DNA from 4 places in the Roseibium algicola genome. Region 2 is predicted to be linked to each of the others. Evidence: riboswitches for the same ligand, from Rfam matches in the RefSeq annotation. Region 2 holds a riboswitch; each other region holds the start of a gene.
The links. Region 2 has a riboswitch for thiamine pyrophosphate ahead of B0E33_RS16460 (ABC transporter permease). Riboswitches for the same ligand answer to the same signal wherever they lie in the genome.
Positions count from the first base shown of each region.

Region 1 (3,603 bases), 2.6 Mb from region 2:
TGCCCTTGCCGGCGCTCATCCAGTTCAGAGCACCGGGGGCAATCGCAATCTCCGTTCCAAGGCTGTCACGATGATACATCTCTCCTTCAAAGAGATAGGTAACTGTCGCCAACCCGATGTGAGGATGCGGGCGCACGTCGATACCGCCGCCGACCAAAAGTTCTGCCGGGCCCATCTGGTCGAAGAAGATGAAAGGGCCAACCATCCGCCGCCTGGCAGACGGCAGGGCACGTCTTACCGAAAATCCGCCGAGGTCGGATGTCCGCGGTACGATGATCGTTTCAATCGGGTCACAGCTTGCAGCATTTCCCGGTACGGGATCAGGGCAATTCAACCAGCTCATCTGCCTCTCCATCAAAGAACATTCTGTCTTGCAAACTAGATAGGGCCAGCGAAGCCAAAGTGTCCATTGAACAGTCTGTTTCGGGTTTTCATCCCCAGCACAATCTGTATAACGACCGGCCCTTCCTTGCTTTTGTTTGGTGCGACATGAAACGCGTGATGATCGTTGGCGGCCCGGGCTCGGGCAAAAGCACGCTTGCCGTTGCCCTTGGGCGGAAAACCGGACTGCCGGTCTATCATATGGACAAGATCCACTACCGCTCCGGCTGGAACGAGCGGACGCGGGAAGAGAAAGACCGGCTGACGCATGAGGTCCATCTGAAGGATGTGTGGATCTTCGAGGGCGGTCATTCAAGCACCTATGCGGAACGTATCGAACGTGCCGACACTTTCATCTGGCTCGATGTCCCGGTAATGCGCCGCATATTTCGAGTGCTGAAACGGTCGGTGAAGTACAATGGGCAAAGCCGTCCGGATCTGGCCGAGGGCTGCCCTGAGCAGTTCAACTGGCAAACTGTTGAATTCCTGAGGTTCATCTGGCGAACGAGACACTCCGCCAGAGCCAAGCTGGAGCACATCTACCGCGAACCTCCGGATCATCTGAAAGTCTATCGGTTCAGCACCCTTGCCGAAATCGACGACTTTCTGGCGCGACCCTGGCAACAAGGATGAAGGCTCATCCTGTCTCTTGACAGGTGCGCCTGACGGGCGGCACAACAGGGGCTCACCCGGGGTGCCTCCAGAAGAGGCTGAGATACTGCTGGCGCACTTGCGCAGTGCAGGGACCCGACGAACCTGATCCAGGTCATGCTGGCGAAGGGAAGGTGTTCTCGGCCAGCTGCGTTCGCCACGGCAATGCTGCAACCCGGCCACCTTTCCAAGCCGAATGTCCGAAATGCGGGACCTTTTCCGGTCCTGGCGGAGATCCGTTGAATGCAAGCGGGCTATCAGACATTCCGTGATGTCGAACGACTGACGTCCACCCTGGCAGGTGAGGCGGAATGAAGGTCGGTATCAAAGGGGCGGGTGTCGCCGGTCTGGCACTGGCACATGAGCTTGTCTCGCGCGGTGTGCGGGTGGAGCTGCTGGAAAAACACAAGGATCTCACCGCCAGTGCCTCCTGGCTCGCAGGCGGCATGTTGGCGCCATGGTGTGAGCGGGAAAGTGCCGAGGAAGATGTTCTGCGGCTCGGGCAAGCCTCCATTGGCTGGTGGAGCAAGGTTCTGCCGGGACAGGTCCGGCACAATGGCACGCTGGTTGTTGCCGCGCCGCGCGATACCGGCGAGTTAAGTCGCTTTGCTTCTCGAACCAGCGGCTTTGTCCGGCTCGAAACTGACGCGCTGGGCGCACTCGAGCCGGACCTCGCAGGCCGATTTGCAAAGGGGCTCCATTTTGCCGGGGAAGCCCATCTCGATCCGCGGCAGGCCCTCACGGCATTGCGGGCAAAAGTGTCTGAAAGCGGTGCAAAGGTGAGGTTAGAGGCGCAGCACTTCACCGCGGCGACCGATCTTGTCGCCGATTGTACCGGCATGGCCTCACCGGATCCGCACTTGCGTCCCGTACGCGGTGAAATGCTGATCCTCCACGCGCCGGATGTCTCGCTTTCGCGGCCGGTGCGCTTTCTGCACCCGCGCATCCCGGTCTATGTGGTGCCTCGTGACAGCGGTGTCTTCATGGTCGGGGCAACCATGATCGAAAGCGGTGACCAGGGAGCGGTCAGTGTTCGGTCCACCATGGAACTTCTAAATGCCGCCTACAGCCTGCATCCGGGATTTGCCGAGGCAAAGATCATCGAAACCGGGGTGGGCCTGCGCCCGGCATATCCAAACAATCTTCCTCGTCTCACGTTTACCGGCAACACCTTGTCAATGAACGGATTCTACCGGCACGGCTTCCTGCTTGCTCCGCATTTTGCCATGGAGGCGGCAGGCACGATCGTGCAACACCTTCAGGAGAAGTCCCTTGAAGCTAACCATTAACGGCGAACCTCAGGAAGTTGTCAGCGCGACGCTGGCTGCGCTTCTGGACGAACTGGCCTATGACCATGAGTTTCTTGCAACGGCACGCAACGGCGATCTGGTTTGTGCTGAAGAACGAAGCGATTGCGTCCTTCAAGCTGGCGACCGTATCGAGATCCTGTCGCCGATGCAGGGAGGATGACGCCCATGTTTGAAGTTTACGGCGAAAGCGTTGCGTCGCGTTTCCTGCTTGGAACTGCCCAGTACCCGTCACCCCAAATTCTGTCGGACGCGGTGAAGGTATCTGGGGCTGAAATTCTGACGGTGTCCCTTCGGCGCGAAACGGCAGGAAGTGGCGGAGGCGGCCGGTTCTGGGACCTGATCCGGGAACTGAACGTCAAGGTGTTGCCCAACACTGCCGGATGTCATTCGGTGAAGGAAGCCGTCACCACCGCAAAAATGGCACGCGACCTTTTTGGAACCGACTGGATCAAGCTGGAAGTGATCGGTCATCACGACAGCCTGCAGCCGGATGTCTTTGGCCTCGTGGAAGCCGCACGTATCCTGAGCGATGACGGCTTCAAAGTGTTTCCCTATACGACGGACGATATTGTCGTCGGCGAACGGTTGCTTGACGCGGGGTGCCAGGTGCTGATGCCCTGGTGTGCGCCAATCGGTTCGGCGAAGGGGCCGGTCAATCCGGATGCCCTTCGTGCCTATCGCAGTCACTTCAAAGGCATCCCACTTGTTGTGGATGCCGGTCTTGGCAGACCGTCCCATGCGGCCGCTGTTCTGGAACTCGGTTTCGATGCGGTACTGCTGAATACGGCTGTCGCAAAGGCCGGAGACCCTGTCGCAATGGCCAAGGCCTTTGCAGTTGCAATTGAGGCCGGTCGCCTGGCCTATGAAGCCCAACCCCTGGAACCTCGCGACATGGCGGTTCCTTCTACCCCGGTTCTCGGAATGGCGGTGTTTGAATGAAGCTCGATCCCTTTTACCTCATCGTCGACAGTTCCGACTGGATCGAGCGGCTGGTTCCGCTTGGCGTCAAACTGGTTCAACTGCGCATCAAGGACGCGAGCGACGAAGTCCTGCGTAAGGAAATCGCAGCATCCAAGAGCGCTTGCGAAAAGCACGGCTGCCAACTTGTCGTGAACGACTATTGGCAGCTCGCGATTGAACTGGACTGCGACTTTGTCCACCTTGGTCAGGAAGACCTTGCTGACGCCGATGTCGCGGCCATTCGCAAGGCGGGTCTGAAACTTGGCGTTTCGACCCACGACGGTGAGGAACTGGAAACCGC
Region 1 is NZ_CP019630.1:565-4,167, reverse strand. It holds gene B0E33_RS00035 (pirin family protein) at 1-343, opposite strand, end outside; gene B0E33_RS00030 (P-loop NTPase family protein) at 490-1,014, shown strand; TPP riboswitch at 1,062-1,182, shown strand; gene thiO (glycine oxidase ThiO) at 1,344-2,321, shown strand; gene thiS (sulfur carrier protein ThiS) at 2,305-2,502, shown strand; gene B0E33_RS00015 (thiazole synthase) at 2,508-3,281, shown strand; gene B0E33_RS00010 (thiamine phosphate synthase) at 3,278-3,603, shown strand, end outside.
Region 1: linked by a shared signal. The riboswitch ahead of thiO (glycine oxidase ThiO) and the one ahead of B0E33_RS16460 (ABC transporter permease) in region 2 are both predicted to bind thiamine pyrophosphate.

Region 2 (3,603 bases):
CTTGCTGATCAGACCGGCTTCGGCCATGAATTCCGCAAAGCGCTGGTAGCGGCCTTCATCAAGTGCAGCCGGACGCTTGGCGAACCGCGGCAACGTATCGAACCATGCCCGCCTGTTCAGCTCGTCATTGAGGTTCGGATACGCTTCTATGAAGGCATTCCAGGCTTCTTCCGGGTGATTGCTCAGATAGATGGTGGCCGCCTCCACGGCTGCCAGGAACTTGGCGAAGCGTGGATCGTCCGTCTTGTCCTTGTTGACGACATAGATCAGCTCATCAAAGATCGGCACACCGTTTTCTTCGGGGAAGAAAGCCTTGCCGGGTTTGCCTTCGATTTCGAGCTGGGTGAGCTCGAAATTGCGATATGCGCCGATCACCGCATCCACCTGACCGGCAAGCAGAGAGCCTGACAACGCGAAATTGACGTTCACCAGCTCGACATCATCCATGGTCAAACCGGCCGAACGCAGCATCTGGCCCAGCATCGCGTCCTCGAAGCCGGACACGGAAAATCCGACACTCTTGCCCTTGAGGTCCTTCAGTTCCTGTATCGGGCCGTCCTTGAGCACGATGAGAGAATTGAGGGGCGTTTCCACCAGCGTACCGATCCATTTCAGCGGCAGCTCTTCCTCGATTTGCGCATGAAGCGTCGGCTGATAGGACACCGCGATATCGCCCTGCCCGGCAGCAACCAGTTTCGGCGGCATTGCCGGGTCCGCCGGTTCGATGATCTCTACCTCGAGGCCTTCTGCCTCGAAGAAACCCTTGGTCTGCGCAGTTACCAGCGGAGCGTGATCCGGATTGATGAACCAGTCGAGCAGCAAGGTCAGTTTCTCACTGGCCTGTACCGGCCCCGATGCCAGCAGCCCGGCCGCCAATGCTAGTGACAGGATTTGTTTTTTCATGAGGTCCTCCGTAGAGCGGCAGCTAGGTGAGCGGCTGCCAGGGAACAAGAAGTCGGGTGAGATGGTTCACGGCAAAGCGCATGATCAGCACCATCGCCGCGAGCAGGATCAGGGCGGCGAACATCATGTCCGCCTGCATCCGGTTGCTGCTTTGAAGCATGATGAAGGCAAGGCCTCCTTTTGCCCCGGCCCATTCGCCGATGATCGCCCCCATGGGAGCGAACACCGCGGCCACCCGCAGGCCGGAGGCAAACGCCGGCAAGCCTGACGGCAGGCGAAAGAACCAGAGTTCCTTCAGGCGAGACAGACGATAAAGCCGGGCGAGATCGCACAAACCCGGGTCAAGCCGCTGCAGGCCATCGAAAAACGTCGATGTGACCGTGAAGAAGATGACCAGGATGATGACGACGATCTTGGAGGCCAGCCCGAAACCGAGCCAGAGCACCAGGATCGGCGCGATTGCGAAAACAGGCAGGGCCTGCGTCACCAGAATGGGCGGCATGGCAAATCTTGCAGCAATCGGAAACAGCCACAAAAGAACGGATAGCAATGCCCCAGCGGCTGCCCCCAGCACAAACCCGAGCACCGTCTCATAGGCGGTGATGCCGGCATGATGCAGAAGGAAGCCTGCGTGTTTGACAAAGGCTGTAAAGACGCGGTCCGGACCCGGCAGGATATAATGCTGGGTGTCGAACACATGGACGATTGCCGCCCAGATAGCGACAGTCAGCAGGAGGCCGAGTATGGTCCTGGCAACAGCTTTCACAAACGCCATCATCCCGCAGCCCCCGCCGCCATTGGCCAACAGGAACGCATGAAAGCCGATACCGGCATTCGGATGTGCGGCGACCGCAGTGGTCGCAGACAAGTACGCATAGGATCTCCCGTCTTCGGACAAGCCGAAAATGACAATGGAGATCCGGGAATAGGCTAAGGATTCCGTCCCTTCGCCGGCATGACCCGGATCAGGTTCTAAGGGTTCGGCATTACGCCATCTCAGCTCCGGTAACCGGAACACCCCTCGGACCAAGGCGGACCATGCCTTGTGTGACGGAAAAAGGCAAGCCGCCGTGAGGCGGCTTCTTCAGATTTTGAAAGGAGGCAGGCTGGCGCTTAGCCGGCTTGCCAGGACGTGATCGCCTTTTCTACGGCTTCTGCACCGGCGGTTCCCTTTTCCAGGGTCAGGATGCCGCGCTTGCCGTTTTCGTAAAGCATCGGAATGTCGATCCAGCCGCGTTCACGCAGCAGGGCGAGATTGCGTTGCTGCTCGTTCGGCAAGCTGGAAAGGGCAATCCAGAAAAAGCCCGGAGACACTTTCACGGAAGCGCCGATCAGCGCATCGCCACGAGCTTCTTCCGTAGGCTTCATGACCAAGCCTGGCACGTTGACGACGTCACCCGGAGCGAAGTTTTCCGGGAACTCGTACTTGATCTCGACCAGATGGCTGGCGGGCAAGGAAGTATCGTCATTCGGCTTGATGCGAATGTCGACCTTCACATCCCGCTCGGGGATTTCAATGGAGGCGCTCAGAACCGCGAGAGCCTTGCCGTCCAGATTCGTTTCTTCATCGACACCCCAAACGACAGCGCCTTGCGCAGCCGTTCCGGCACCGCCGGACTCTTCCCCTTCTTCGTAAAGGATAGAGCGCTGCACCGAGGAATCCGCCGCCGTGGCGGACGGAGCCGGTGAAGTTTCGTCAGGCGAAATGGCCGAGAGATTGTCTTCCGGCACCGCAATCGGGCTTTCGGTGGTCGCAGAAGACTGATCGTTTTCTCCGCTCGTCACGATGGACGGCTGGGAAGGTTCGGGCGCAGCGGAAGCTGGTGTATCGACCTGCGGTGTATCGGCCGGCGCAGGCGAATCAGACTGTCCGGTAATCGTCGTCGTGGTTACCGTACGTGCATCCGGGGCAACCACATCCGTCTCGCCTTCGTTCAACAGGCGGTCGGTGTTTTTCGAAGGCTCTTCACCTTCTCCAGCAGGGGCAGCGGTCGAAGGCTCCGGCGTGGTGTCCGGCTGCGTATCGACAGGCGTTTGCGAAGAAGACGCGACCGGCACGTTGCCGCTATCGGCTGTCTCATCGCCCGCAGGCATCAGGAAATAGGCTCCAGCGCCCAGGAGCACCAGCAACAGGACACCCGCAGCAATGACGATCGGAACGGTGCGGCTGCCGGATGAATCACCACGCAGCGCATCCGAAGCACTCGGCTTGGCGCGCTTGGAGCGGCTTTTCTTGGAGGCCGACTTGTCCTTCGGCTTGGCTGTCTCGTCGCCTGGATAAGCCTGATCGGCGGTATCGGCCGCACCGGTGGTATCCGCAGGCTCGAACAGACCATCATCTGCCTGATCCGGCTGCACAGGTCCGCCGAAAGAGGGCTCCTGGCGCACAGGCGCAGCGCCCGGGTCGGCAGCTTCCTTGGCGTGGTGAACAGCCTGGCTGGCCGCGGTACCAAGCGCTTCGGCCTGTGTCAGGGTTTCCTTCAAGGGCGACGGAGCCGGGGTATCCACCACCGGTGCTGCAGTTGTTTCAGGTTCCTGTGGTGCAGGCGCAGGCGCTTCCGGCGCAGCCTCTGCCACCGGTTCAGCCGGAGGCGGTGTCACGGGCGGCGCGGAAACCTGCGGCGCCGGGGTCGGCGTTTCGACCTTCGGAACTGTGGGGCTGAGACCGAGGCTTTCGCGGGCGGCTTCGGCCTCCACCTT
Region 2 is NZ_CP019630.1:3,539,154-3,542,756, reverse strand. It holds gene B0E33_RS16465 (ABC transporter substrate-binding protein) at 1-903, opposite strand, end outside; gene B0E33_RS16460 (ABC transporter permease) at 926-1,771, opposite strand; TPP riboswitch at 1,829-1,935, opposite strand; gene B0E33_RS16455 (hypothetical protein) at 2,017-3,603, opposite strand, start outside.

Region 3 (3,603 bases), on a different replicon from region 2:
GGTCTTTGCGTGCCATCCCTTACCTCCGTCCCCAAGTCACGTTTAAGAGGTCTTCGATTTCCTGGTTCACGAGAGACATAGATTCCATTGCGCGATCATAAGTACCGCGCACAAATTGGCTTCTTTCGACTTCATACAAAGTTTGCTTGGTAACACCGGCATCAGAAATAGCAGTAGATTTAAGCATCGCATGTTGAAGCATGCGATTTCCAAATATTGAACGCATAAACCCGGTCATCTGGCTTTGTGGTCCATCGTTTGGTTCGAAGCGAGTAACCAAGTAACGCATCCAATCATAGCTGGTACGCCCTCCGGCCTTTTCGACAACACTCATCAATTCAGCTGTCATAGAAAGAAATTGGGACATAGACATAACGTCCAACATCTGTGGATGTACGGTGATCAATACTCCTGTGGCCGCACTTAAGGCCGACATCGTTAGAAAGCCAAGCTGAGGTGGGCAATCAATGACTACAACGTCGTAATAGCTTTCAACGCTTGTCAGCACCTCCCCTATTCGGGCGAAAAACATGGACGCTGAACGTCCTTCAGACATTGCTTTGGGCGTTTCATGCTCGAATTCCATCAATTCAAGATTGCCTGGAACAATATGGAGGTTTGGCGTATATGTGGATCGAATGATTTCGCTTAAGGCTCGAGGGTCTTCATAACGGATAGCACCGTAAAGCGTTTCTCCCTCGTCGACATCTAGTTCGGGTTGATGTCCGAACATCGCTGACAATGATGCTTGTGGATCAAGGTCAATTGTTAAAACGCGGTATCCACGCAACGCCAAGAACTGAGCCAAATGAGCAGATGTGGTGGTTTTTCCGGAACCACCTTTGAAGTTCATTACAGTGATAACCTGAAGCTTTTCATCTCCCCGACGGATCGGCACATATTTTGGCGTGCCATTTTTCTCGTCCAAGACCTGACGTATATGATCCATGTCCTCGACAGAATATGTGCGCCTACCGTTCTCGTTTGGTTCGGGGCCATGCCCATCAGCGGCGACCTGACGTAAATAGCCTTCCTTAATGCCAATCAATTTAGCTGCTTCTGCAGGCGAAAATTTTCGGATAGTCTTTTGAGAAGCAGGTGGAAAGATTTTTCGTTGATGTATCTGCAATTGATGAGCGAGCTCATTCGCGTCCGCCGAAAGTGTCGTTGGCAGGTGTTCAGCAGCACCTTCAACCAGAAGATTGGTGTCCATCTCGAAAAATCCTCGAACTGCGCATTTTTGAAAACTACGCCTCAAACTGCGCTGTTACAATATGCTCCGATTCGTTACCAATTTACAAACGCTTAACCAAGTGCATTTTTCAGCCTAGTTTCGACAAGAACTTCGCATTGTTGTCCGCGGACAACTTTTTGGAGTCACCCGGCACATTTCCTTCAACCTTTTGCCGCCAAAGTGACAGCACTTCCTCGTCGAGCCAAGCATCTCTGTATTGACAAACGCACGTGGATGATGGCCGATGGCAACGTTACCAGGGGTGCCCCGGCAAGGGGCTGAGATACTGCTGGGCCGTTGATCGATGGCAGCGCAGTGACCCGTTGAACCTGATCCAGTTCATACTGGCGTAGGGACGGTGCAAGCGCTGCAGTACGACGTTGCCCAGAATCCGGAGCGTCATGGCGTCTTTCCATCATTCCGGCTTCGAACTGGGTCTCCAACTTGAAAGATTGGAGCCTCAGAATGAACATTGCCACCAAGACTATTACGCCCGAAATCACCAAGGGGCCGCTGCCTGCCTCTACAAAGGTTTACAAGCCGGGCGAAATTCATCCCGATATCCGCGTACCAGTGCGCGAGATCGCAGTCCATCCGACCGCCGGCGAACCGCCCGTCACGGTCTATGATGCCTCCGGTCCCTATACCGACCCGACCCAGGCGATCGATATTGAGATGGGACTGCCGCGCCTTCGCGCCGAGTGGATCGCCGCCCGCGGTGACACGGAGGAATATGAGGGCCGCATGGTCAAGCCGGAAGACAACGGCTTTGCCACCGGCGAGCGCCTGACACTGCAATTCCCTAACCTGCAGAAACCGCGCCGCGCCAAAGACGGCAAGACCGTCACCCAGATCGCCTATGCCCGCGCCGGCATCATCACGCCAGAGATGGAATTCATCGCCATCCGGGAAAACCTTGGTCGCAAGGCTGCAAACGAAAAGCTTCCCCGTGATGGAGAGAGCTTCGGCGCGGCGATCCCGGATTTTGTTACACCGGACTTCGTCCGCGAGGAAGTCGCCCGCGGGCGCGCGATCATCCCAGCCAATATCAACCATCCGGAAGCGGAGCCGATGATCATTGGCCGGAACTTCCTGGTGAAGATCAACGCCAATATCGGCAACTCTGCCGTCACCTCGTCGATGGCGGAGGAAGTCGAGAAAATGGTCTGGGCGACTCGCTGGGGCGCCGACACCGTCATGGACCTATCGACCGGGCGCAACATCCACAACATTCGTGAATGGATCATCCGGAATTCGCCGGTTCCGATCGGCTCGGTGCCGCTCTACCAGGCGCTGGAAAAGGTTGGCGGCATTGCCGAGGACCTTACCTGGGAAGTCTTCCGCGACACGCTGATCGAGCAGGCCGAACAGGGCGTCGACTATTTCACCATCCATGCCGGTGTCCGGCTCTCCTACATTCCGCTCACCGTCAACCGCGTTACCGGCATCGTATCGCGCGGCGGTTCGATTATGGCCAAGGGGTGCCTGCATCATCACAAGGAGAGCTTCCTTTACGAGCATTTCGAGGAGATCTGCGACATTTGCCGTGCCTACGACGTTTCCTTTTCACTTGGTGACGGCTTGCGTCCGGGCTCGATTGCCGACGCCAACGACGCAGCGCAGTTCGCCGAACTGGAAACGCTCGGAGAGCTGACGAAGATCGCCTGGGCGAAAGACTGCCAGGTCATGATCGAAGGCCCTGGTCATGTGCCGATGCACAAGATCAAGGAGAACATGGACAAGCAGCTTGCGGTCTGCGGCGAGGCGCCGTTCTACACGCTCGGACCGCTGACGACCGACATCGCGCCGGGTTACGACCATATCACCTCGGGCATCGGTGCCGCGATGATTGGCTGGTTCGGCACGGCGATGCTCTGCTACGTCACGCCGAAGGAACACCTCGGCCTTCCCGACCGCAATGATGTGAAGACCGGTGTCATAACCTACAAGATCGCCGCCCATGCCGCCGACCTCGCCAAGGGTCATCCGGCAGCGAAGGTCCGCGACGACGCCCTGTCGCGCGCCCGTTTCGAGTTCCGCTGGGAGGACCAGTTCAACCTCGCGCTCGATCCGGAAACGGCCCGTTCGATGCATGACGAGACCTTGCCGAAGGAAGCCCACAAGGTCGCGCACTTCTGCTCCATGTGCGGTCCGAAATTCTGCTCCATGCGGATTTCCCACGATATCCGCGACGCTGCTCGTCAAGAGGGCATGGAGGCGATGGCAGTCAGATATCGTGCTGGCGGCGATCTCTACATGCCAAAGGATCTGTAGTTCATTCGCAGAGGGGAGGGGAGATTCGAGGGGAGGGGTTTAGGGCTCCCTTCGCCCGATGGCCTACCGCTCGATGCGGTAGGCGAGCGGAATGG
Region 3 is NZ_CP019632.1:50,325-53,927, forward strand. It holds gene repB (plasmid partitioning protein RepB) at 1-16, opposite strand, end outside; gene repA (plasmid partitioning protein RepA) at 20-1,213, opposite strand; TPP riboswitch at 1,483-1,608, shown strand; gene thiC (phosphomethylpyrimidine synthase ThiC) at 1,700-3,508, shown strand.
Region 3: linked by a shared signal. The riboswitch ahead of thiC (phosphomethylpyrimidine synthase ThiC) and the one ahead of B0E33_RS16460 (ABC transporter permease) in region 2 are both predicted to bind thiamine pyrophosphate.

Region 4 (3,603 bases), 1.2 Mb from region 2:
GGCGCTATTCGCGCCAGACCCGTGCCCGCCCTTGAGCAGAACCGCATTGGCTCCAAGACCGAGCAGACGTTCTGCCTGCGCCTGCATTTGCGTTTCGTCCGCGGCAACGTCGCCCTGCAACATGCGGGCAGCTTCATGCAGGTTCGGGGTAACAATATCGGCCAGCGGCAGCAGCAAGGCAATCAGCGTGTCGACCGCACTGTCGGCAAGCAACGGGTCACCGGAGGCAGCCACCATCACCGGGTCAAGCACAACCGGGCCTGTCTCATGTGCCCGAAGCCCTTCAGCTACCACCTCGATCGTATCGACACGCGACAGCATGCCGATCTTTGTCGCCTTGACGGCAAGGTCCGAAAAGACGGCCGTCATCTGGGCCCGCACGAACTCCGGCGGCACATCATGAATGGCGCTGACGCCAAGCGTGTTCTGCGCCGTCAGGGCTGCAATAACACTGGCACCAAAGACGCCATTTGCGGAAAAGGTCTTGAGATCAGCCTGAATGCCGGCTCCGCCGCCGGAATCCGATCCTGCAATGGTTACCGCAATTGCGGTCATGGGAACCTCCTGGGAGTAGATGCCGAAAAGCCTGCGTCAGCCGGTCTTGAGACGGGCTTCAATGTCGCGGTCAGTCAGGCAATAGAGTGCGTCGAGCAACTCCGGCACCAGACTGCCTGGCCCGCCTGACCGGCCGGCAGCGATTTCGCCGGCAATGTTGAAGACGGACAGTCCGCAAGCAGCTGCAAGCGCCCTGTCCTTTTCGATGCTCAGGAACGCCGCCAGAACCGCACCGCCGGCACAGCCGGTGGCCGTCACGCGTGACATCAGTGGATCGCCGTTGCGCAGCAGGAAATCCTCGCCGCGGCTCTCGACCCTGTCTTCCGGGCCAGTGACCGCAAAAACCGTTCCGGCCTCGATCAATGCATCGGCATCCGCCCGATCCGGCAAGACAGCAGTGAGTTCTTCCGGATTGAGCCGCACCAGATCCGGCTTCACGCCCAGCAATTCGCGCGCATAGACGCAGCGCACGGGTGACCGGTTGACGAAGACCGGATCGACACAAACCGGACGTCCGGCCGTCCGGGCAGCTTCGATCGCTAGCGGAATGGCTGCACGGCGTTCCTCGTCAAGGGTGCCGAGGTTCACCAGCAGTGCATCAGCCCCACCGGCAAAGGCCGCAACTTCCTCCCGCGCGATGGTCATGGAAGGAACCGCGCCTAGCGCAAGCAGCACATTGGCGGTGAAACTCTGGGCGACCGCGTTTGTGATAGCGTGAACGCGCGGCGTTTTCTGCCGCACCCTTTCCAGAAGGGTGAAGACCTGTTCGGCGCTCAGGGCTTGCGTGGAAGCAGCAACGGAAAGGCTCATGACGGCTCTCCTGCGACAGAAAGCCCGTTGCCGGTATTCCGGAAAGGACGTGTTGAAGGGAGTGGTGTGTGCATCATGATCTCAAATCCCTCCGCCGGTATCAGCCGGATCAGGTTCAAGGAGTTGGCAGGCCGCCTCTCAGCCCGGTCCAGGATGGCCGGGCACCCCCATGAGATGATTGCACTGCTAACAAGCCGGCCGTGCGATTGCAAGACCCGGCTTGTGCAGAGCGGCTACTCGGCAATTGACTGGCGGGAGGAGATAGGCGATGTCCTAGTCTGCTTTCGTGAATCTGTTGCCCGGCATGTTTGGCTGACCGAACAGCCCGGCTGATGGTTCAGGTGACACGTTCACCCCCTTCAAACACCAACTGCCCGGAGCGCCCCATGGTACCGTTTTTCGTGATGATCAAATGCCAGTTGGGCAAGACCTACCAGGTCGCCAATGCGATCGCCGATGCGGAAATTGCGTCCGAAGTCTACTCCACCTCCGGCGACTACGATCTTCTGGTGAAATTCTATGTCGACGACGGCTCGGACATTGGCCACTTCGTGAACGAGAAGGTCCACCCGATCGACGGCATTCAGGACACCAAAACCATCATTACCTTCAAGGCCTTCTGAACTCAGACCCGGAAATTTTCCATGAAACTCATTAAAATCGCCGCCCTTTGCCTGCCCCTCGCTCTTGCTCCGATCGGCTCGACCGCGTCCGCGCAAGGCATGCCACCGGAGCAGATCAAGCAGATCCTGGACCTTACCAAAGCCAACTGGGTGTCATTCCGCGACTGGCAGGGCCAGGAGCTGATCTATTTCACCCACCTGGAATCCTGGAAGTGCGGCATCGACTATGTCTTCTACGGATTGAACGACGACCCGATTGAGCAGGAATGGCAACTGGAAGCCTGTGACCCGGACAACCAGAATGTCGTTCTGAAGGACAAGCCCTATCTGGAGCTGCCCCTGGGGTCGGCCCAGTCGATCAGCGTGCAGCTGATCTTCAAGGACGGCACCAAGAGCGCTGTTGAGCGGTTCGAATACAAGTCGCAGTAAGGCCGATTTCGGAAACCACCCGCATTCGCCGTCATTCCGGACAAGCGCAGTAAAGCTGCGTGCCGATCCGGGATCCAGCGCATCAGCGTGAGCAAAGCGAACTCTTCTCTCTTTGTTTAATGCCGCGCCTAAGGCGCGAAATAAGTCTGGATTCCGGATCGGCGCACAGCATTGCTGTGCTTGTCCGGAATGACGGGGAAGACAGCGGGACCTGCCCTCTTGTCTCTCCCCCTACGAACGCGAGGGCGATGACGCCCGGCGTGCCTTTGTCCGGTCCAGCCCGAGCTTGTGCTCGCGGTAGATGACGAAAATACCGGCGGCAATCACGATCAGCGCCCCCAGCACCACTGCAGGCAAAGGCGTTTCGCTGAACACTACCCAACCGACAATGATCGCCCACAGCATGTTGACATAGTCGAACGGGGCAATGGTGGAGGCATCCGCGAACCGGTAGCTCTGCGTCAGCAGGATCTGGCCGACACCACCTGCAAGGCCGATCAGCAGAAGCAGACCTGCCGTGGGCAGGTCCGGAATGATCCAGGCCTGACCCGGCAGCAAAAAGCCCAACGGCAGCGTGAGCAGCGACAATACGGACGACATGCCCGCAAACCAGGTAACGATCGTGGACGTGCGCTCCGTCTCGCACAACTTGCGCACGGTGATCATGGCGAGCGCGGCAAAGCCGGCTCCTGTCAGGCCGATCAAGGCCCCGATCATCGAGTTGCTGTCCAACTCCGCGTCACCCAGATGCGGTGACAGCACAACCAGAATGCCGACAAAGCCGACACCGACTGCGCTCCAGCGATAGACCCGCACCTTTTCGCCAAGGAGCAGAAACGCCAGCACCACCACGAAGAGCGGCGATGCAAAGCCGATCGCCGTCGCATCCGGCAAGGGCAGCAGAGACAACGCGGTAAAGCCGCAAACCATCGCCGTCAGGCCGACGGACGCCCGGGTAAGATGTCCCAGCGGGTTGGCCGTTCGAAAGGCGAGCCCCAACTCCCGGCGCATCGCCACCATGATCAGCACCGGAAACAGCCCGAAGAAATTCCGTGCGAACACAAGCTCACCGATCGGCACCGTCTCGGCGGCGATCTTGAGGGCCGTTGCCATGACGAAGAACACCATGGTGGAGGCTACTTTCAGCGATATTCCGATAAGAGGTGCCTGCCGGGTCATCCCGGTA
Region 4 is NZ_CP019630.1:4,727,433-4,731,035, reverse strand. It holds gene thiD (bifunctional hydroxymethylpyrimidine kinase/phosphomethylpyrimidine kinase) at 1-555, opposite strand, end outside; gene thiM (hydroxyethylthiazole kinase) at 592-1,365, opposite strand; TPP riboswitch at 1,434-1,544, opposite strand; gene B0E33_RS21875 (Lrp/AsnC ligand binding domain-containing protein) at 1,752-1,988, shown strand; gene B0E33_RS21870 (hypothetical protein) at 2,010-2,417, shown strand; gene B0E33_RS21865 (DMT family transporter) at 2,649-3,603, opposite strand, start outside.
Region 4: linked by a shared signal. The riboswitch ahead of thiM (hydroxyethylthiazole kinase) and the one ahead of B0E33_RS16460 (ABC transporter permease) in region 2 are both predicted to bind thiamine pyrophosphate.